Regions from separate parts of the Pantoea sp. SGAir0430 genome, predicted to be linked through region 3. Evidence: predicted binding sites of a transcription regulator. Region 3 holds the regulator's gene; each other region holds the start of a gene.

What was found. Region 3 encodes PurR, which represses purine synthesis genes. Its sites were predicted from a motif close to CANGCAAACGTTTGCNTG; they were not measured.
Region 1: guaB (IMP dehydrogenase) is a predicted target of PurR. The motif match lies at 3,873-3,890, and genes of this name have one in related genera.
Region 2: purH (bifunctional phosphoribosylaminoimidazolecarboxamide formyltransferase/IMP cyclohydrolase) is a predicted target of PurR. The motif match lies at 3,289-3,306, and genes of this name have one in related genera.
Region 4: E7738_RS12020 (nucleoside-specific channel-forming protein Tsx) is a predicted target of PurR. The motif match lies at 2,536-2,553, and genes of this name have one in related genera.

What each region holds. Positions count from the first base shown of each region.
Region 1 is NZ_CP039427.1:110,878-116,594, reverse strand. It holds gene E7738_RS00625 (LysR family transcriptional regulator) at 1-580, shown strand, start outside; gene guaA (glutamine-hydrolyzing GMP synthase) at 694-2,274, opposite strand; gene guaB (IMP dehydrogenase) at 2,347-3,813, opposite strand; gene xseA (exodeoxyribonuclease VII large subunit) at 3,982-5,349, shown strand; gene E7738_RS00605 (M4 family metallopeptidase) at 5,475-5,717, shown strand, end outside.
Region 2 is NZ_CP039427.1:2,663,824-2,669,540, reverse strand. It holds gene E7738_RS12685 (DUF1481 domain-containing protein) at 1-232, shown strand, start outside; gene purD (phosphoribosylamine--glycine ligase) at 261-1,541, opposite strand; gene purH (bifunctional phosphoribosylaminoimidazolecarboxamide formyltransferase/IMP cyclohydrolase) at 1,560-3,149, opposite strand; rRNA gene E7738_RS12670 (16S ribosomal RNA) at 3,779-5,320, shown strand; tRNA gene E7738_RS12665 (tRNA-Glu) at 5,407-5,482, shown strand; rRNA gene E7738_RS12660 (23S ribosomal RNA) at 5,698-5,717, shown strand, end outside.
Region 3 is NZ_CP039427.1:1,226,356-1,232,072, reverse strand. It holds gene cfa (cyclopropane fatty acyl phospholipid synthase) at 1-52, opposite strand, end outside; gene punC (purine nucleoside transporter PunC) at 363-1,565, opposite strand; gene punR (DNA-binding transcriptional activator PunR) at 1,675-2,586, shown strand; gene purR (HTH-type transcriptional repressor PurR) at 2,583-3,608, opposite strand; gene E7738_RS05880 (cytochrome bd-I oxidase subunit CydH) at 3,882-3,971, shown strand; gene E7738_RS05875 (C40 family peptidase) at 4,028-4,819, opposite strand; gene E7738_RS05870 (Grx4 family monothiol glutaredoxin) at 5,186-5,518, shown strand; gene rnt (ribonuclease T) at 5,572-5,717, opposite strand, start outside.
Region 4 is NZ_CP039427.1:2,503,793-2,509,509, reverse strand. It holds gene E7738_RS12030 (LysR family transcriptional regulator) at 1-874, shown strand, start outside; gene yjdN (VOC family metalloprotein YjdN) at 946-1,383, shown strand; gene E7738_RS12020 (nucleoside-specific channel-forming protein Tsx) at 1,429-2,295, opposite strand; gene E7738_RS12015 (sensor histidine kinase) at 2,627-3,985, opposite strand; gene E7738_RS12010 (response regulator) at 3,982-4,641, opposite strand; gene E7738_RS12005 (helix-turn-helix domain-containing protein) at 4,830-5,198, shown strand; gene E7738_RS12000 (LysR family transcriptional regulator) at 5,307-5,717, shown strand, end outside.

The sequences.
Region 1 (5,717 bases), 1.1 Mb from region 3:
GCTGCCTTCGTTAATGCAGACGCTACAGGACGTCGCCCCCGGCGTGTCATTGAATGTGCAGGCGTTTACCAACCGCGATCACGCGGTCGATTTGTTAGATGCCGGCGCGATTGATGTCGCCATCGGCGTCCTGCCCACCCACAGCGATAGCCGCATCATCTCCCGGCCAGTATTGCGCGATGAATTCGTCACCATCGTCGCCAGCAACCATCCGGCGGCCAGACGCGGCATGGACATGGAGAGCTACCTGGCGCTGCCGCATATTCTGGTCTCGCCGGAAGGTGAACTGTACGGCCTGGTTGATCAGGTGCTGGCGCAGCAGGGTAAAAAGCGCCGGCTGGGGCTGACGGTCCAGCAGATGTTTACGGTGCCGTCTATCGTGGCGCAAACCCACATGACGGCGACCGTGATGAAGCGCGTGGCGCTGCATGCGCAGGCCAGTCGCCAGCTGGTGCTGTTCCCTCCCCCGCTGTCGTTGCCCGAAATGGTGTTCAACCTGATCTGGCACCGGCGCAGCGACGCGCATCCCGCCCAGCAGTGGTTCAGGGAATTTATTGAACAACAGGCGGCGCGGCTGTAGGCGCTGTATCTGAATTCTGCGCGGATCGGGCGATGCGAAAGATGGCAGGATAAAAAAGCCCGCAGTTACGCGGGCTTTGAGGCTTCAGGTGCTGGCGGTTGCCAGTGCGGGCGTTACTCCCACTCAATCGTCGCAGGCGGTTTACCTGAAATGTCATAAACCACGCGTGAGATGCCGTTCACTTCGTTGATGATGCGGTTGGAGACGCGGCCGAGGAAGTCGTACGGCAGGTGCGCCCAGTGGGCCGTCATGAAGTCGATGGTTTCGACAGCACGCAGGGAAACCACCCAATCGTATTTACGGCCATCGCCCATCACGCCAACGGAGCGCACCGGCAGGAACACGGTAAAGGCCTGGCTGACTTTGTTGTACAGATCGGCTTTACGCAGCTCTTCGATAAAGATGGCATCGGCACGGCGCAGCAGGTCGCAGTACTCTTTCTTCACTTCACCCAGTACGCGCACGCCCAGACCCGGGCCCGGGAAGGGATGGCGGTACAGCATGTCGTAAGGCAGGCCGAGTTCCAGACCGATTTTACGCACTTCATCTTTGAACAGCTCTTTCAGCGGCTCAACCAGGCCCATCTTCATCTCTTTCGGCAGACCGCCCACGTTGTGGTGCGATTTGATCACGTGCGCTTTACCGGTAGCTGAAGCCGCCGACTCAATCACGTCCGGATAGATGGTGCCCTGCGCCAGCCACTTCACGTCGGTCAGCTTCAGTGCTTCTTCGTCGAACACTTCCACGAACACGCGGCCGATGATTTTACGTTTGGCTTCCGGATCGTTCTCGCCCGCCAGCGCGTCGAGGAAGCGCCCTTCTGCCGCAACATGCACGATGTTCAGACCAAAGTGGTCGCCGAACATGTCCATCACCTGCTCAGCTTCATTCAGACGCAGCAGTCCGTTATCGACGAACACACAGGTCAGGCGCTCACCAATCGCGCGGTGCAGCAGCATCGCGGTCACGGACGAGTCCACGCCGCCGGACAGGCCGAGAATCACGCGGTCTTCACCTACCTGTTCACGGATGCGCTCTACCGCATCTTCGATGATTTTGGCTGGCGTCCACAGCGCTTCACAGCCGCAGATGTCGCGCACAAAACGCTCCAGCATGCGCAGGCCCTGACGGGTGTGCGTCACTTCCGGGTGGAACTGCACGCCGTAGAAACGCTTCTCTTCGTTGGCCATGATGGCAAACGGGCAGCTTTCGGTGCTGGCAACCGTCACGAAGTCTGCCGGGATCGCCGTGACTTTGTCACCGTGGCTCATCCACACGTCTAGCAGCGGTTTGCCCGCCGCGCTGATGGCATCTTCGATATCACGCACCAGCGCGCTCGGGGTTGTCACTTCAACCTGCGCATAACCAAATTCACGCTCGTTCGAGCCTTCAACCTTACCGCCCAGCTGCATCGCCATGGTCTGCATGCCATAGCACACGCCCAGCACCGGCACACCGGCGTTGAACACATATTCCGGCGCGCGCGGGCTGTTGTGCTCGGTGGTGCTTTCCGGGCCACCGGAGAGGATGATGCCGTTCGGGTTGAACTGGCGGATTTGCTCTTCGGTGACATCCCACGCCCAGAGTTCGCAGTAGACGCCCAGCTCACGCACGCGGCGCGCGACCAGCTGCGTATACTGAGAACCAAAATCGAGGATCAAAATACGATGTTTATGAATATTTTCAGTCGTCATTGAGGCGTTTCCATTGGGATGGACTTAATAATAAAAGCGCCCGGCTGGAGCCGGGCGGGAAATCTTACGGGATTATGAACCCATGCGGTAGTTCGGTGACTCTTTGGTAATGGTCACATCGTGCACGTGGCTTTCGTTGATGCCGGCGCCGCTGATGCGCACGAACTCGGCTTTGGTGCGCAGATCGTCGATGGTCGGGCAACCGGTCAGGCCCATGCAGGAGCGCAGGCCGCCCATCTGCTGGTGCACGATCTCTTTCAGGCGGCCTTTATAGGCAACGCGCCCTTCGATACCTTCCGGCACCAGTTTGTCGGCGGCGTTATCGCTCTGGAAGTAGCGGTCAGACGAGCCTTTGGACATCGCGCCCAGTGAACCCATCCCGCGGTAGGATTTGAACGCACGGCCCTGGTAGAGCTCGATTTCGCCCGGCGACTCTTCGGTACCGGCCAGCATGGAGCCGACCATTACCGCCGACGCGCCCGCGGCGATAGCTTTGGCGATGTCGCCAGAGAAACGGATACCACCGTCAGCGATGACCGGAATACCGGTACCTTCCAGCGCTTCAACCGCGTCGGATACTGCCGTGATCTGCGGTACGCCAACACCGGTAACGATACGGGTAGTACAGATGGAGCCCGGGCCAATGCCCACTTTCACCGCGCTCACGCCCGCGTTAGCCAGCGCCAGTGCGCCTGCACCGGTCGCCACGTTGCCGCCGATGATTTCGAGGTCTGGATATTTTGCGCGGGTTTCACGGATACGCTGCAGCACGCCTTCGGAATGGCCGTGCGAGGAGTCGATCAGCAGTACGTCAACGCCCGCAGCGACCAGCGCATCAACGCGCTCTTCGTTGCCGGCACCGGCACCCACCGCGGCACCGACGCGCAGACGACCCTGCGCATCTTTACAGGCGTTAGGTTTACGCTCGGCTTTCTGGAAATCTTTAACGGTAATCATGCCCAGCAGGTGGAAGCTGTCGTCAACAACCAGCGCTTTCTCGACGCGTTTTTCGTGCATTTTCTGCAGCACGACTTCACGCGCTTCACCCTCTTTCACCGTCACCAGGCGCTCTTTCGGCGTCATGACCGCGGTCACCGGCAGCGTCATATCGGTCACGAAGCGCACGTCACGACCGGTAATGATGCCCACCAGCTCGTTGTCGGCGTTGACCACCGGATAACCGGCGAAGCCATTACGTTCGGTCAGCTCTTTCACCTCGGCCAGCGTGGTGGTTGGCAGCACGGTCTGTGGCTCCGTTACGACGCCGCTTTCGTGTTTTTTCACCTTGCGAACTTCATCCGCCTGGCGCTCAATCGACATGTTTTTGTGGATAAAGCCCAGACCGCCTTCCTGCGCCAGCGCAATCGCCAGACCGGCTTCGGTCACGGTGTCCATCGCTGCAGACAGCATAGGAATGTTGAGACGGATGTTTTTGGTCAGCTGGGTGCTGAGATCGGCCGTGTTGGGTAAAACAGTGGAGTGAGCGGGAACGAGCAGGACGTCGTCAAATGTGAGGGCTTCTTTCGCGATTCTTAACATTGCAATATCTCCACCTGGGGCGTTTAAAACAGATAAAATATTGCCGCGGCATTATACAGGCCGAAATCGGTTGCCTCCAGTGTTTTTTCGGAAAAAGTCTTGATCCTCCGGGGCAGGCATGTAGTATCGGTTAATTAACCCTCTGATTTGAAATTTGATCCTCATCACATGTCGCTACCGCCAACCGCCAATATTTTTACTGTCAGCCGCCTGAACACCACGGTGCGCCAACTGCTGGAAAATGAGATGGGCCTGGTGTGGCTCAGCGCTGAAATTTCCAATTTCACTCAGCCCGCTTCCGGTCACTGGTACTTCACCCTGAAGGACGATGGCGCGCAGGTGCGCTGTGCCATGTTCCGCAACAGCAATCGACGCGTCAGCTTTCGCCCGCAGCACGGTCAGCAGGTGCTGGTGCGTGCCAGCATCACGCTGTATGAGCCGCGCGGCGACTATCAGTTGATTATCGAAAGCATGCATCCGGCCGGTGAAGGGCTGCTGCAGCAACAGTTTGAGCAGCTGAAAGCCCGGCTGGCGGCGGAGGGGCTGTTCGACCAGCAGTTTAAACAGCCGCTGCCGGAGCCGGCGCGCCAGGTGGGTGTGATCACCTCCGCCACCGGCGCGGCATTGCACGATGTGCTGCGCGTGCTGCATCGCCGCGATCCCTCGCTGCCGGTGGTGATCTATCCAACCGCAGTGCAAGGCGTTGATGCGCCCGCCGCCATCGTGCGCGCCATCGAGCTGGCCAACCAGCGTGACGAGTGCGACGTGCTGATCGTCGGTCGCGGCGGCGGTTCACTGGAAGATCTGTGGAGCTTCAACGACGAGCGCGTGGCGCGGGCCATCTTTGCCAGCCGCCTGCCGATCGTCAGCGCCGTTGGGCATGAAACCGATGTCACCATCGCCGACTTTGTTGCCGATCTGCGCGCGCCGACGCCTTCTGCCGCTGCCGAACTGGTGAGCCGCAACCAGATCGAGCTGCTGCGCCGTTTGCAGTCTCAGCAGCAGCGCATGGAGATGGCGATGGACTATTACGTGGCGCAGCAGCAGCGCCGCTTCACCCGGCTGCAGCATCGTCTGCAACAGCAGCATCCGCAGCTGCGCCTGGCACGGCAGCAAACCACGCTGATTCAACTGCAGCGTCGTCTGCAGGAAGCGGCCGATCAGCGGCTGCGCCTGGCGCATCGCCAGCAGGACCGCCTGCTGCAGCGCCTGCAATCCCAGCAGCCGCAGGGACGTATTCTGCGCGCTCAGCAGCAGTTACAGCAGTGGCACTACCGTCTGCAGCAGGGCATGGAAAAACAGCTCAATCACAGCCGGCAGCGTTTTGGTACGCTGGCAGCACAGCTGGAAGGCGTAAGTCCGCTGGCGACGCTGGCGCGTGGCTTTAGCGTCACCACCGATGCTCAGGGCCAGGTGGTGAAAAAGACCCGTCAGCTGCATGCCGGCGATCTGCTGCGTACCCGGCTGGATGATGGCTGGGTGGAGAGTCAGGTGACGGCGTTACAACCGCAGAAGACGCGCAGCCGTAAGGCGTGATAATCTTTTCAGCCGCATAAATGGTTGATAACCCCCCGTAAATCGCGCGGGCTGCAGACGCAGCGGCGCGCGATTGATAAGCGGGTCTATACTTTCTGACATACCCATCCGTCAGGGAGTCCGACATGCCTTACAGCGTTATTCCTCCGTATATTCTGCGAAACATCATCGATAACTGTTCCGGCGCACAGCAGGATTACGCGCGGCGCACCCTCACCCACGTGCAACAGCTGATGGCGGAACATCCTCACACCGCCAGCGCAGCCAGCACCGCGCAGCCCGGCAGCGTGCTGCGTGCTATCTACGACGCGGGTAATACGCAAAATCTGCCCGGCACCCTGATCCGTGAGGAAGGCCAGCCCGGTAAC
Region 2 (5,717 bases), 1.4 Mb from region 3:
GGTACTGTTGCGGCAGGGGCACTGGCAGGGCGGTACGCAGGTCCGTGACTGTGAGGGGCAGCAGGTGAATGTGGCGTTCGATCGCGACACGCTGGCGACGCTGTATCGACAACAGCAGGGGCAGCAACAGCCGATTACCCTGTCGTGGCTGGAAGCGCCAGAGGGGATTCAACTGCTGCGTGCCACGCCGGAAGATGAGTGCCGCTGGCAGCCGAAAGAGGCTGATTTTTAGCGGCGACCAGCTGGCCGCCGCCGGGGGCTTACTTGCGGTTAATCGCGCGGTAACCGATATCATTACGGCAGAAGCTGCCGTTCCATGAGATGTGCTGTGCCAGCGCGTAGGCATTCTTCTGCGCTGCCGCCACATCTTCACCCAGCGCAGTCACGCACAGTACGCGACCGCCGCTGGTCACCACCAGGTCATCTTTCAGGGTGGTGCCGGCATGGAATACCTTCCCGTCCGGTACGTCTTCCAGCGGCAGACCGTGGATCTGATCGCCCGTGTTGTAGTCGCCCGGATAACCGCCTGCGGCCAGCACCACGCCGAGCGACGGGCGCGGATCCCACTGTGACTGCTGCTCATTGAGCTTGCCGTCGACGGCGGCGAGGCACAGCGCGACCAGATCCGACTGCAGGCGCAGCATGATCGGCTGCGTTTCCGGATCGCCGAAGCGGCAGTTGAATTCGATCACCTTCGGCTGACCGGCTTTGTCGATCATCAGACCGGCATACAGGAAACCGGTGTAGGTGTTACCTTCCGCTTTCATGCCGTTGACGGTTGGCCAGATGATCTGATCCATCACGCGCTGGTGGATCTCATCGGTCACTACCAGTGCCGGTGAGTAAGCGCCCATGCCACCGGTGTTCGGCCCGGTGTCGCCGTCGCCAACACGTTTGTGATCCTGGCTGGTGGCCATTGGCAGGACATTATCGCCGTCCACCATCACGATGAAGCTGGCTTCTTCACCATCAAGGAATTCTTCGATGACGATGCGGTGACCTGCGTCGCCAAATGCATTGCCGGCCAGCATGTCCTGTACTGCCGCTTCCGCTTCGGCCAGCGTCATGGCGACAATGACGCCTTTACCCGCGGCCAGACCGTCCGCTTTGATGACGATCGGCGCACCTTTCTCACGCAGGTAAGCCAGCGCGGGTTCCACCTCGGTGAAGTTCTGGTATTCCGCCGTCGGGATCTGCTGGCGGGCAAGGAAATCTTTGGTGAAGGCTTTTGAGCCCTCCAGCTGCGCGGCCGCCTGCGTCGGGCCAAAGATTTTCAGGCCGGCAGCGCGAAACGCATCGACTACGCCAATCACCAGCGGCGCTTCCGGTCCGACGATGGTCAGGTCGATGTTTTCCTGCTGCGCAAACGCCAGCAGGGCCGGAATATCGGTGGCGCTGATGGCCACGTTCTGCAGGGCCGGCTCCAGCGCGGTACCGGCGTTGCCTGGCGCAACAAATACGGTTTCTGCCAGCGGCGACTGTGCTGCTTTCCACGCAAGCGCGTGTTCACGTCCACCATTACCAATCACTAAAATTTTCATCGTTACGGCTCCAGGCTATTAATGGCGGAAATGACGCATGTCAGTGAAGATCATCGCGATGCCGTGCTCGTCGGCGGCAGCAATAACTTCATCATCGCGAATGGAACCGCCCGGCTGGATCACACAGGTGATGCCCACTGCTGCTGCGGCATCAATGCCATCGCGGAACGGGAAGAAGGCGTCGGAAGCCATGGCGGAACCCTTCACCTCCAGTCCTTCGTCAGCGGCTTTGATGCCGGCAATTTTGGCAGAGTAAACGCGGCTCATCTGGCCCGCGCCAATACCGATCGTCATGTTGTCGCGTGCATACACAATGGCGTTGGATTTAACGAATTTCGCCACTTTCCAGCAGAACAGCGCGTCACGCAGTTCCTGTTCGGTTGGCTGACGTTGGCTGACAACGCGCAGCTGGCTGGCATCGACCATACCAAGATCGCGATCCTGAACCAGCAGGCCACCGTTGACGCGTTTGAAGTCGAGACCGGCCACACGGCTCTGCCACTGACCGCACACCAGAACGCGGACGTTCTGTTTGGCTGCGGTCACGCGCAGTGCCGCTTCACTGGCCGATGGCGCAATAATGACTTCCACGAACTGACGGCTGATGATCGCCTGCGCGGTCGCTTCATCCAGCTCACGGTTAAAGGCGATGATGCCGCCGAACGCCGAGGTCGGATCGGTTTTATAAGCGCGCTCGTAGGCGGCAAGAATTGAATCGCCTGCGGCGACGCCGCATGGGTTAGCGTGCTTGACGATAACGCAGGCTGGCTCGCTGAACTCCTTGACGCACTCCAGTGCCGCATCGGTATCGGCAATATTGTTGTAGGACAGCGCTTTGCCCTGCAGCTGCTGTGCGGTGGCGACCGACGCTTCGCTGACTTGCTCTTCAATATAGAAAGCAGCGTCCTGATGGCTGTTCTCGCCGTAACGCATATCCTGCTTTTTAATAAAGTTGAGGTTCAGGGTGCGCGGGAAGCGGCCGGCCGGCGCGGTGCTCTCGCCGTGATAGGCCGGTACCAGGCTGCCAAAGTAGTTGGCAATCATGCTGTCGTAAGCGGCGGTGTGTTCAAAGGCTTTGATGGCCAGATCGAAACGGGTTTCCAGCGTCAGGGAGTTTTCGTTGGCATCGAGCTCCGCGATGATCGCGTCGTAGTCACTGCTCTTTACCACGATCGCCACGTCTTTGTGGTTCTTGGCTGCCGAGCGCACCATGGTGGGGCCGCCGATATCAATGTTCTCAACGGCATCTTCCAGGCTGCAGTCGGCTTTCGCCACGGTCTGGGCAAAGGGATAGAGGTTCACCACCACCATGTCGATAGGATTGATGGCGTGCTCGGCCATGATGGCATCATCGGTGCCGCGACGGCCCAGAATGCCACCGTGCACTTTGGGGTGCAGCGTTTTGACGCGTCCATCCATCATTTCCGGGAAACCGGTGTAGTCAGAAACTTCCGTGACGGGCAGGCCGGCATCTGCCAGCAGGCGTGCGGTGCCACCTGTGGAGAGCAGCTCAACACCACGATGGGAGAGGGCCTGAGCAAATTCGAGGATACCGGCTTTGTCAGAGACACTGAGCAGAGCGCGGCGTACAGGACGACGTTGTTGCATGGTGGTTTTATCCCTTGGCTTTGTTTCGCGTAAATAAGAGCGTTACATCAGGCTTAACTTTCTCTCTCTATATATAGAAGAGAACATTTACCTCAGGTAACGCCCCAAAAGGGGCATCCTTGACGTCGCGGGGCATTGTAGCGAAAACGTTTGCGCGATGCTCGCCTAAATTTATTACCGGCTGCAGATGTGGATAACTTTGTGTGTAACCGGGTATAAGGCGGGGTTTTGCTGTGGAATGCAGCGAACGATTGTTTTTATTGAATTTAGCGGTTGCGCGTGCCGAACAACTCCCTATAATGCGCCTCCATCGACACGGCACAACGACTTACGGAATGCGGTGTAGACAGGAAGCTTCGTTAAGAACTTCCGCCGGGGAAAAACGCTGAAAAAAGTGTTTGACTCTGAAGGAGGAAAGCGTAATATACGCCACCTCGCGACAGCAGGCCGAACGCCGCGTCGCACCGCTCTTTAACAATTTATCAGACAATCTGTGTGGGCACTCGCAGGATTGATATCACAAGCCTACGGGCTTTAAAAAATATCAAGTCTTTGCTGAGTGAACACGTAATTCATTACGAAGTTTAATTCACAGAGCATCGCTGCACTCGTTGCAGCAAATCAAACTTAAATTGAAGAGTTTGATCATGGCTCAGATTGAACGCTGGCGGCAGGCCTAACACATGCAAGTCGAACGGCAGCACAGAAGAGCTTGCTCTTTGGGTGGCGAGTGGCGGACGGGTGAGTAATGTCTGGGAAACTGCCCGATGGAGGGGGATAACTACTGGAAACGGTAGCTAATACCGCATAATGTCGCAAGACCAAAGTGGGGGACCTTCGGGCCTCACACCATCGGATGTGCCCAGATGGGATTAGCTAGTAGGTGGGGTAATGGCTCACCTAGGCGACGATCCCTAGCTGGTCTGAGAGGATGACCAGCCACACTGGAACTGAGACACGGTCCAGACTCCTACGGGAGGCAGCAGTGGGGAATATTGCACAATGGGCGCAAGCCTGATGCAGCCATGCCGCGTGTATGAAGAAGGCCTTCGGGTTGTAAAGTACTTTCAGCGGGGAGGAAGGCGGTGAGGTTAATAACCTCGCCGATTGACGTTACCCGCAGAAGAAGCACCGGCTAACTCCGTGCCAGCAGCCGCGGTAATACGGAGGGTGCAAGCGTTAATCGGAATTACTGGGCGTAAAGCGCACGCAGGCGGTCTGTTAAGTCAGATGTGAAATCCCCGGGCTTAACCTGGGAACTGCATTTGAAACTGGCAGGCTTGAGTCTCGTAGAGGGGGGTAGAATTCCAGGTGTAGCGGTGAAATGCGTAGAGATCTGGAGGAATACCGGTGGCGAAGGCGGCCCCCTGGACGAAGACTGACGCTCAGGTGCGAAAGCGTGGGGAGCAAACAGGATTAGATACCCTGGTAGTCCACGCCGTAAACGATGTCGACTTGGAGGTTGTGCCCTTGAGGCGTGGCTTCCGGAGCTAACGCGTTAAGTCGACCGCCTGGGGAGTACGGCCGCAAGGTTAAAACTCAAATGAATTGACGGGGGCCCGCACAAGCGGTGGAGCATGTGGTTTAATTCGATGCAACGCGAAGAACCTTACCTGGCCTTGACATCCAGAGAACTTAGCAGAGATGCTTTGGTGCCTTCGGGAACTCTGAGACAGGTGCTGCATGGCTGTCGTCAGCTCGTGTTGTGAAATGTTGGGTTAAGTCCCGCAACGAGCGCAACCCTTATCCTTTGTTGCCAGCGGCTCGGCCGGGAACTCAAAGGAGACTGCCGGTGATAAACCGGAGGAAGGTGGGGATGACGTCAAGTCATCATGGCCCTTACGGCCAGGGCTACACACGTGCTACAATGGCGCATACAAAGAGAAGCGACCTCGCGAGAGCAAGCGGACCTCATAAAGTGCGTCGTAGTCCGGATTGGAGTCTGCAACTCGACTCCATGAAGTCGGAATCGCTAGTAATCGTAGATCAGAATGCTACGGTGAATACGTTCCCGGGCCTTGTACACACCGCCCGTCACACCATGGGAGTGGGTTGCAAAAGAAGTAGGTAGCTTAACCTTCGGGAGGGCGCTTACCACTTTGTGATTCATGACTGGGGTGAAGTCGTAACAAGGTAACCGTAGGGGAACCTGCGGTTGGATCACCTCCTTACCTGAAGATACCTTCCCGCGAAGTGCTCACACAGATTGTCTGATAGAAAAGTAATGAGCAAAGCGTCTTACGAAAGAGACTTCAGTGTCCCCTTCGTCTAGAGGCCTAGGACACCGCCCTTTCACGGCGGTAACAGGGGTTCGAATCCCCTAGGGGACGCCACTTGCTGGTAATGAGTGAAAGGCGTTACCGATAATACTTCAGAGTGTGCTGATTAAGCATGCTGCGAAGTATTTGCTCTTTAACAATCCGGAACAAGCTGAAAATTTGAAACGACGCGTCGTATTCATTCTCCGTAATAAGAATGAAGCAACGATGCGTTCGAGTCTCTCAAATGCTTGCAGTCCGCAGCGTTGCAAAACGCCTGTGGGTTGTGAGGTTAAGCGACTAAGCGTAC
Region 3 (5,717 bases):
GAAACCATTGGTTTTCTTCAAGGCTCACTTCTTCTATACACGATGAACTCATAGCTTCTCCATCACCTTTCCGATTTGAACCTGAGAAAAAGAATAGTCAAATTCCTCAGGCCTGTGAGAGAACTCACGGAAAATCCGTGCGCCAGATAGCCGACGTATTACAGAGGTATGAATCTGAATAGAAATGTCTGCCACAACTCCGGAGGTGAATATCGTGCAGACGCCATCCCAGCGACAGTGTCGCTAAAAAATACGCTCATTATGTTATTGATTTGTTGCAGAAATGCTGACCCACTGAGTATATGCTCACGCAGGTCAGTATTCAATGGCTTATCGTTAGTTTGCTAACGATAATCGTTGCCTTAGCAATTATCTTCGCAGGGACGGGAAGCGTGAGCAATATCACTTTGTGCGCTGGCGCTACGCTGCCACAGGAAACCGGCCCAGGCGAGGATCACCGTGGCCACCATGACCAGCGTGGTATGTAACAGCGCCTGCTGCAGACCGGCGGAAACAATCAGGCTGGCGAGGAAGCATAAGCCCAGCTGCAGCAGATTCTGCAGGCCGGCCGCTTTGCCGGTGGCCTGCGGGAACGGGGCGAGGGCGCTGGACACCACAATCGGGTAAATCGCGCCATTGGCCAGCGCCATGCCGCAGAACGGCAGCAGCAGAGCCACCAGCGGCGGCGTGGTCATCAGCGCCACCGCAAACAGGCCCAGAATGCTCAGGCTGTAAATCATCAGCAACCACGGCAGCAGCTGCGCACCCTGAAAACGGTTCAGCAGTGCGCGACAGCCAAACCCGCCCAGCAGGAAGGCGATGGTCTGCGGAATATAGCTCAGGCCAATGTCCGCCGGGCTCAGACCCGCGGCGGCGAGGATAAACGGCGAGCCGGTCAGCCAGGCGAAGAAACTGGCGGAACAGGCGGCATAAATCACTACGTTACCGCTGTAAATACGCGTCGCCAGCAGCGTCAGCCAGCTGGGCTGCGGCGTGCTTTCGTGGCGCGCACGCGGCGCGCTGGCCAGTTTCAGCGTGCCGAACAGCAGCACCAGCGTCACCAGCGTGAGCGCGAGGAAGATGGCGCGCCAGTGAAAATGGGCCATCAGCCAGGCACCCAGCAGCGGTGCCAGCGCCGGTGACAGCGCCACCAGCGGCATAATCGTGGCAAATACTTTGTTGGCTTTGGCCTGCGGATAGCGATCAACCACCAGCGCCTGCCAGCTCACCGCTGCGGCGCACACGCCTACCGCCTGCACAAAACGCAGCGCCAGCATCAGCCAGACGTTAGTCACCCACAGCATGGCAAGACAGCTCAGCGCAAACAGGCTCAGGCCCGCCAGCAGAATGGGTTTACGGCCGAAGCGGTCCGACAGCACGCCCCACAGCACCTGCGCACAGGCAAAGCCGCCCAGAAACAGGCTCAGGCTGGCGCTGATGGTGCCCGGTGCGGAAGCAAAGTCGCGCTGCATGGCGCCGAAGGCGGGTAAATACATATCGGTGGCCAGAAAGCCGAGCATGCTCAGCACGGCAAGGTAAGGCAGAAATCCTTTGGATGACAGCATGGTTTTTCTCACTCGGCAGGTTGAACGGCGGGGAGTGTAAAAGGGTGCAGCGGGCTTTGTGAAACGCTAATATTTGCAGGGTGCTGTTAAAATTTTTGATGGGAAAACTATGTGGTCGGAATATGCACTTGAGGTGGTGGACGCGGTAGCGCGCACCGGCAGTTTTAGCGCGGCGGCGCAGGAGCTGCACCGCGTGCCCTCTGCCATCAGCTATACCGTGCGCCAGCTGGAAGGCTGGCTGGCGGTACCGCTGTTTGAGCGGCAGCATCGCGAAGTGGTGCTGACGGCAGCAGGCGAGCATTTTGTGCGTGAAGGGCGTTCTGTTATCAAAAAAATGATGGCCACGCGCCGCCAGTGTCAGCAGCTGGCTAATGGCTGGCGCGGTCAGCTCAGTATCGCGGTAGATTGCATCGTCAAACCGCAGCGCACCCGCCAGCTGGTAAAGGATTTTTACCGCCATTTCCCCGATATGGAGCTGATCATCAGCTACGAAGTATTTAACGGCGTGTGGGACGCGCTGGCTGATGGTCGTGTCGATGTGGCGATTGGCGCCACCCAGGCCATTCCGGTCGGCGGCCGCTTCGCCTTTCAGGATATGGGCGCGCTCAACTGGCGCTGCGTGGTGAGTCCGCAGCATGCGCTGGCCCACAGTCCGCAGCTGGACGACGAAACCCTGCGCGCCTGGCCGTCGCTGGTGCTGGAAGATACGTCGCGCGCGCTGCCGCGCCGCATGACGTGGACGCTGGATAACCAGCGGCGGCTGGTGGTGCCGGAGTGGGAAACCGGGCTGGATTGCCTGCAGGCTGGATTGTGCGTGGGCATGGTGCCGGGGCACCTGGCGCGCCCGCTGCTGGACAGCGGCGCGCTGGTGGAGCTGGCGTTGCCGCAGCCGTTTCCGGACAGCCCGTGTTGCGTCAGCTGGTCTGAGCAGCGCGCGTCACCGGCGCTGGCGTGGTTACTGGAATATCTGGGCGATGCGGAGACGCTGAACCACGAGTGGCTCAGCGAGAAGGTGGCTTAACGGCGGTAATCGCGGAACGGGCCATCGGCCACGGAGCGGCGCTCAATCAGCGTGGGCTGCACTTCAATGGTCTGCGGCTCTTCGCGTTTGCTGGTGATGCGGTCCAGCAGCATCTCCAGTGCCTTTTCCCCCAGCTGCGCTTTCGGCTGGTGCACGGTTGTCAGCGCCGGGGTGAAGTAGCGCGCGTTGCGCACATTGTCATAGCCAATTACCGAAATATCCTGCGGCACGCGCAGTCCCATCTCGTCGGCCGCGCAAATCGCGCCCATCGCCATGATATCGCCGCCGCAGAACACCGCCGTCGGGCGCTGTTTCTGGTTCAGGATCTGCTGCATTGCCTGATAACCTGACTCCGGTTCGAAGTCACCCTGCACAATCCACTCGGGACGGACGCTGATGCCCGCTTCCTGCATCGCCTGCAGAAAACCCGCATGACGGCCGCCACCGGTGTTGCGCTCCATCTGGCCAGGGATAGCACCGATATCGCGATGGCCGCGCTCAATCAGGTATCGCCCGGCGAGGTAACCGCCGTGGAACGCATTGTCCTGCACGGTATCGGTAAAGTCCCCGCGCGATTCGCCCCAGTCCATGACCACCATCGGGATATTGCGGTTCTCTTCCAGCATCTGCAGCAGATCGTCGGGATATTCGGAGCACATGACCAGCAGGCCATCGACGCGCTTTTGCGCCATCATCGACAGATAGGCGCGCTGTTTTTGCAGATCGTTATGCGCGTTGCCGAGAATCAGCGTGTAACCACGCTCAAAGCAGTGATTCTCCACGGCTTCAATAATTTCGGCGAAGTAGGGCGCTTCGCTGGAGGTCGCCAGCAGGCCCAGCGTCTTGGTGTGATTCACCTTCAGGCTGCGGGCCACCGCGCTCGGTGAATAGTGCAGCGCTTTAATCGCTTCCCATACGGCGTTACGCGTCTCTTCCGCGACAAAACGCGTTTTGTTGATGACATGCGAAACCGTGGTGGTTGAGACCCCGGCGCGTTTCGCCACATCTTTAATGGTTGCCATGAAAATGGTACTCCTGGGCTTATCGCAACTTACTGATAAGTATATTGTTAAACGTTTGCGTCTGCTAATGGTTTTGCGCCCTGAATATCAGGGCTAATCTGCTTAATCGGGCAGGGAAACATCCTTCAGCAGGCTGTCAATGCAGCATGCGCTAAATCTGTTGCGCAACGAAAGGCGGCGATTCTAGCAAGCCGGGGCGGATAACACGAGATTTTTGCCCATCACTGTGCGAAAATTATTTAACCATGCAAACTGTGTGACTAAGGAGTTGTGATGAGTACCGATTTGAAACTGGCATTGACCACCACCGCCGCTGCTCTGCTGATGATTATTGCCTTTAGCTTTACCGCCATTCTGCATTAATAAAAAAGCCGGTGCTGCTGAACAGCCACCGGCTTTTTTGTTGCGCAACGCTGAGGTTAGCGCACGGTTTTCGGCGTCATCATACGGCGCGCGCCAACGTAATGCTTCTGCCAGTAATCCTCGCCCAGCGCGCTAATCTGAATGTCCTTACCGGTGCGCGGAGACTGAATGAATTTGCCATTGCCCAGATAAACCCCGACATGGTCGGCGGTGCCGCGGTTGTTGATGCGGAAGAACACCAGATCGCCTTTCTCCAGCATCTCACGCTTAATTGGTGCCGCATCGCGCAGGTGATACATCTCATTGGCGGTGCGGGGAAATTTAAACTTCACCAGGTCTTTGTAGGCGTACCACACTAAACCACTGCAGTCGAAACCGGTGTGCGGTGAGGTGCCTCCCCACTGATACGGTTTACCCAGCTGGCCCATCAGTTTCGTCATCGCGGTTTCGCGCGCTTTTTGATAGCGCAAGCGGTGGGCTTTGCTCATTTTAATGCCGCTCAGCTGCTGCACTTCATCATCAACGGCAACGTCACGCGATTTTTTCGCCAGCCGCTGATGACCATATTTTTTCGCACTGAGCTTAAGTGGGGATTTGCGCTGCGTGGTGTGCTGAAGTACCGTTTCGCTTTTCTGCTGTTTTTTCAGCCTGAACTTCTGTACCGACGTCAGGCGTGACTTTTTGCTGGTGGTTTTCACCGGGCGTCGTTTGCGACGCTCATCTTCACGCGCGTTCTTTTTCTCCGCTTTCTGCAAACTGGCATTAACCGGCGCATGCGGAGAAGCCGCCGCCACATTAAAGAACAGTTGGGCAAAAGCCAGTATGAAAAGCGTAATCAGTAAACGCATAGTCCGGTTACATGTTAAGCCGTCGGCAGGAAGCCAGACCGCGGTAAAGTTAGAAAAATCTGATCGACGATCAGCACCGGGGCAATTCTAATCCACTTTTTTTGCAAAAGGTAAGGTCTTTTTCCATTAATCTGTCACGGTACTGAAAGTGGGGCAAAAATGAGCGATTTCAGCTGTTTAACCCAGCGGAATTATTGCTAATTATTAATTGATTAATGCTTATTAATGATATGAAAATGTTATTCGTGGCGCGCGAACTTAACAAACATGGCGATATGCGCCGGCTAAGGCAAAATCCCGTTTTCAGTCGCGGGGCGAAGTCGCTACAATAAACAAACACGAAGTGAAGGATTAAGGAAGGCAAAAATGAGTACTGTTGAAAAAATTCAGCGCCAGATCGCAGAAAACCCGATCCTGCTGTACATGAAAGGTTCGCCGAAACTGCCAAGCTGCGGTTTCTCTGCGCAGGCGGTACAGGCGCTGTCTGCCTGTGGGGAGCGCTTTGCGTACGTAGACATTCTGCAAAATCCGGATATCCGCGCTGAGTTACCGAAATACGCCAACTGGCCAACTTTCCCGCAGCTGTGGGTGGATGGCGAGCTGGTCGGCGGCTGTGACATCATCGTTGAGATGTTCCAGCGCGGCGAACTGCAACCGCTGATCAAAGAGACCGCTGAGAAGCACAAAGAAGCAGAATAAGAAAAAGGCCGACAGCAGTGTCGGCCTTTTTTTTGGCTGCGGTCTGACGGGCCTCAGGCTGAGGCATCGTCTTCGGCCGGCTCTTCACTCACCGCCAGCGGCCAGCCGCCGAGGCGTTTCCAGCGATTCACCAGTTCGCAAAACAGCGTGGCGGTCTGTTCGGTATCGTACAGTGCCGAGTGCGCCTGAGTGCTGTCAA
Region 4 (5,717 bases), 1.3 Mb from region 3:
GCTGCGCGCCTTTGTTGACGTGGCCCGCCAGGGCAGTATTCGCGCTGCCAGCCGGCTGTCGGGCCTGTCACAGCCGGCGTTAACCAAAGCGATTCAGGAACTGGAGCTGGCGCTCGGCGCGCGCCTGTTCGAGCGTCGTCAGCAGGGCGTGATGCTGACCGATGTCGGTGAAACCTTTTTTCGTCATGCCTGTCTGGTGCTGGAGGAACTGCGCGTGGCGCAGGAGGATATCCAGCAGCGGCTCGGTCTGGCCGGTGGCAAAGTGAATATTGGGGTGGGCGGCAGCATTGCGCGTACCGTGATGCCGCAGGTGATAACCCAGTTTCATCGTGAATATCCACTGGTGAAAGTGCGTATCGTTGAGGGCCAGCTGGTGTCGATGGTGCATGAACTGCGTCAGGGCGCGCTGGATTTCACCATCAATACCTACGACCGGCATCACTTCGATCAGGAGCTAATTTTCGAGCGGCTGATGCAGCGCGAGTATCAGGTGGTGATGCGTAAAGGGCATCCGATGGCGCATGCGCGCTCGCTGGCCGAGTTGCAGCACTGCGACTGGACTATGCCGACACCGCAGGGCAGTTATTACCGACTGCTGCATGACCTGTTCGGTGAGCGCGGCATGGCACCCAAAATCGCGGTGACCTGCGAGACCTTTATGGCCTGCACCAGCCTGGTGGCGAAGAGTGATTTTGTCAGCATCATTTCGCGCGACGTGATTGAAGACCCTACGCACGGCGGGCAGCTGATCGCGCTGGATCTCGACGATCCGCTGCCGAAAGCCACCTTTTATCTGATTCAGCGTAAAGACACCGCGCTGACGCCGATGAGCGCTTACATGGCGCAGCTGTTTCGCCGCTACTGCCAGCCGTGACGGGCGAAAAACTGCATCGTCTACACTTTAGGTGTACGACACGCGTTTACGCACTCTCAACGGAGGTTACGATGCAGGTGAGTCCTTATTTATTTCTCTACGGTCGCTGTGAAGAAGCGATTGCCTTCTATCTGGAAGCCACCGGCGGCGAAATTCTGCAAAAAATGACGTTTGGCGATATGCCGGAGCAGGGCGAACAAGTGGGCGATCAGTCGGTGCCGCCGCTGCCGCCGGAAAAGATTATGCATGCGCATCTGCGCATTGGTCAGGGCGAGCTAATGCTGAGTGATGGCAATACCGCCCAGCCACCGGCGTCCGAACATGCCGGTTATGCGGTGAGCCTGGCCACGCCAGATGAAGCGGAGGGTAAAGCCTGGTTTGATAAGCTCTCTGCGGGCGGCAAAGTGACCACTGAATGGCAGAAAACTTTCTGGTCGAACGGCTTCGGGATGTTTATCGATAAGTTCGGCATCCCATGGCGCATCAACGTGGTGAAGCCACAGGCGTAACAGACTGGCGTGGCCGTGATGGTAAGCGGCCACGCCGGAAGCGGTTTAGAAGTTGTAACCCACCACCAGGTAGTAACCCCAGCCGGTTGATTTCACTTCAAACGGACCGTTGCCGAAGTTCAGCTCCTGGCCATCAGCCCACTGGCCGCCGTTGTGGAAGTAACGCGCCACGGTAGAGACATGCCAGTGATCGTAGTTCAGCGACAGAATGTGGCTGGAGGCAATTGAGTTGCTGGTGCGTGAGCGGTCAGACTTGTCACGCAGATCGGAGCCCCAGTCAAAGTTGGTGAAACCGATGTAGCTCAGCTTGCCGCCCCACAGGTCGGTAATCGGTACAAAGTATTTCACCTTGAAGCGATAACCATCCCAGCTGTTTTCGTTCGCCGCGCCGTAGTTTTCCCACTGGTATTTCGCGTACACGTTCAGTGACAGGCCGATATCGCTATGGGTATCAATGTCAGTACCCAGACCCATATACCAGGTGTTCTGACGGCTGTCGCTGTTGCGACCCATGTCGTAGATGTAGTTGTTAGCGAAGTACCACTCTTTGAACGGTCCGAACGCCAGGCTGGTGCCGGTCAGCTTATCAATGGAGAAGCGTGGCTCAATTTCCATGAACATCGGAGAACCGTGGTCAAAAATACCGTTGGCATTGCTGTTACCCACGCCAAAGAAGTTGGTCAGGTCAAGGTAGCCGTAGAAATCAAACCAGTCCTTTTTAGTAAAGGCTTCGTATTCGAGATACACATCATTGTTGAACTGGGGTCCGAAGCGGGTGTGATAACTGCCTACCACGTTCACGCTCTGATGCCACCAGTCAGAAAGGTACTGCGGATCGCTTTCCGCCGCCTGTGCGGCGCCGGTCCAGCTACTGGCCAGTAAGGCCCCTGCTATCAACGTTTTAAATTTCATTATTTTTTAACCACTTACTCGTGATCGCCGCGCAAATGCTGCGATCTGGTGAAATCGATCCCAGGGGATGGGCAGTGTGCTGTTGTCGCCGGTCTGACGCGCCGGATTTTCAGGCCCGCGTAATGTGCCTGTAACAGAGCGATAGAAAATAGATTTTGATCACGTTTGTCAAAAAGTGTTGCATTTCGATTCAGTAAATATGTGAGCTTGATCACATAAAGGTCGTGTAACGAACGGAACCCCGCAACCGTTTACGTTGTCGGGATACGCAGAGAACTGGCAGGAGAAGAAAATAACCGGCGCGGATTAACGCGCCGGAGGAGGAAAGACGTCAGGGAAGGGTAACGCGCACCTGCAGGCCACACACTTCACCCTGCGGGTTCAGGCAATTCGACAGAGCCACCTGCATCTGATGCTTTTGCGCCACGCTGCGCACGATCGACAATCCTAAGCCGCTGCCCTGCGCCTGGACATCCGGCGAGCGGGTAAAGCGATCGAAGGCGCGCTCGATAAACGACTCCGGCATGCCGGGGCCGTTATCGACAATATCCACTACCGTATGATGACCGACGCGATGCAGCAGCACATCCACCAGGCTGCCCTCCGGCGTGTGCAGCATGGCGTTGCCGATCAGGTTATCGAACAGGCTGCGCAGATCGGATCGGCTGGCGTGCAGACGATAGTGCGCGGTGCCGTTGAAGCCGATATCAATGCCGCGCTTGTCCGCCACCACCATCAGTTGCTCAATGCTCTCCTTCAGCAGGTCATCAAGCTCAATGGTCTCGACGCTGGCGACCACGGACTGATCCTCCTGGCGTGAGATATTCAGCAACTGCGTCACCAGATGGCGCGTGCGCGTGACGCCCGCTTCCAGCTGATCAAACTGGCGGCTGGCTTCGCCCGGCAGGATGTGCTGACGCAGGTTCTCCAGCTGTAACGTGACGGCGGTGACCGGCGTGCGCAGTTCATGCGCGGCATCCTCAAGGAACTGGCGCTGTGACGACCAGGCCGCGCGTAGTTTATCCAGTAGCGAGTTATAGGCATCGACCAGCGGCAGCACTTCGTCCGGCAGACCGTCCGGCGACACGCTGTGCGGATGCAGGGTTTCCTGCGCCGCAATCTGGCGCGACGCTACGCGCAGATCGCGCGTAATGGCCCGTACCACCAGCCAGATCACCAGCAGCGACAGCGGCATCATCAGGATGAGCGGAATGATGGCGGAGAGTACGCGTTTCACCATCAGGCTCTTCATGTAGCCGACGTTGTGCAGCACCTGAATATTGCCGATCTCGCTGCCCAGCTCGCCGGGTCGGGTGTAAACGCGCCACTGACAGTCATCGCCGCAGTCGCCAACTTTTAAATCTGACCAGCCTTTTTTGCTCTGCAGGGGCGCGTGCAGCGCCGGCCAGGAACTGGCGCGCAGGTGATTATTGGTGTCCCAGAGCTGAACGATATAGGTACTTTTCAGCTTCTCCTGCTGCATCACCATCGGCATCAGTGCCGGCATGCGCTGGCTGCTTGACCAGGCATCGGCAATTTTAGCGAGCTGGTCGTCCTTCATGGTGCCCATCATGTCGCCATAGCAGTGGTAGAAATACCAGGTGACACCGCCGATCATCGCCAGATGCAGCAGCACCAGCGTGGCCAGCAGTTTGTTGCGCAGCGACCGCATAAACGTAAAGGATCTCATATTGCCGGCACCCGCCAGCCCAGACCGCGTACGTTGCGAATCACTTCGTTATCGAGTTTGCGCCGCATGCCGTGAATCAGCACGTCCACGGCGTTGCTGGTGACCTCTTCGCCCCAGCCGTAGATGCGGTTTTCTAACTGCTCACGCGACAGGATCGCCCCTGGGCGTTCCAGCAGCGCATAGAGCAGGGCGTATTCACGTGCGGTTAGCTGCTCGCGCTGGCCTTTGTACAGCACTTCACGCGTCATCATATCGAGCTGCACGTCGCCGTTGCCCAGCAGGGAGTCCGCCGCACCGTGGCGGCGTCGGGTGATGGCTCGCATACGCGCCAGAACCTCTTGCAGATCAAAGGGTTTGAGTAAGTAGTCATCGGCGCCGCTATCCAGACCCTGAATGCGCTGCTGCACGGTATCACGCGCGGTCAGCACCAGCACCGGCGTCATGTCACCGCGCGTGCGCGCACGGCGCAGCACATTGATGCCATCTTCACGCGGTAAACCGAGATCGAGCAGGACGCAGGTATAACCGCCTTCCTGCCAGGCGTTGCTGGCAAATACGCCGTCACGCACCCAGTCCACCGACCAGCCGGCGGCCTCCAGCGCCTGCTGCAGGTTGGCGCCGATCATTTCATCATCTTCTACCAGCAGCACACGCATGATGCCCTCCTGAATAACTTGTCGCAGTGTAGCGCCCGATAATTAGCGCAGAATTAACCTGGCGCGCTGTTTCGTCGGGAAAGCCGTTTTTTGCTTGCTAATTCTGCGCTAATTTTCTGCTAATTAAGGGATAAATTTAACGCGCTACAGTGACGTCACTGGACATTTTACCGACGCCGGAGGAAGTCATGAATCAGCGCGAATTTATCCGTAGTTTGCTGGAGTGGATTGAAAAAAACTTAGGGCACGATCTGCATCTGGATGAAGTAGCACGCCGCTCGGGGTATTCCCGCTGGCATCTGCAACGTCTGTTCCGTCAGCACACCGGTTTTTCACTGGCAGAATACATTCGCCAGCGCCGGCTGACTGAGTCAGCGCTCACGCTGATCAACAGTGATGAGGCGATTCTGCAGGTGGCGATGAGCTACGGCTTTGATACCCAACAGGCTTACACCCGCACCTTTAAAAATTATTTTCGCGTCACGCCAGGCCAGCTGCGGCGTCAGCGTCGCGTCGAGCCGGACCGCCTGCTGTTTCCGCTAGCGGTGGCGGTGTGACATCCCTCGCCCGATTTCCCGTGGCCGCTGCGTAACGGGAAATCGGGTGCGCATTCGCGTTTTTGCTTTTAAGCTGCGGTTCTCACTCTTTCGAATCAGCCAGAGAACATGGACAACAGCGATAATCTCACCGCCATGATGCTGTTTGCACGCGTCGTTGAGCGGCAAAGTTTCAGCGAAGCGGCCCGTACGCTGGGGGTATCAAAATCGCACGTCAGCCGCGAAATCGCCCGGCTGGAGGTGCGGCTGGGTATCAAACTGCTGCAGCGCACCACGCGCAAAGTGGCGCTGACCGAGCTGGGCCAGGCTTACTATCCGTTCTGCACCCGCATGCTGGAAGAGATGCATCGCGCCGACGCGTTTGTGCAGCAGGTGCATCAGCAGCCTGCCGGCAACGTGCGGCTGCAGGCGCCGATCACCTTCGGCTGCCAGTGCGTGGTGCCGACGCTGAATACCTTTATCCGCCGTCATATTCACATCAATGTCGATCTCGAACTGACCACCAGCGACGATCCGCAG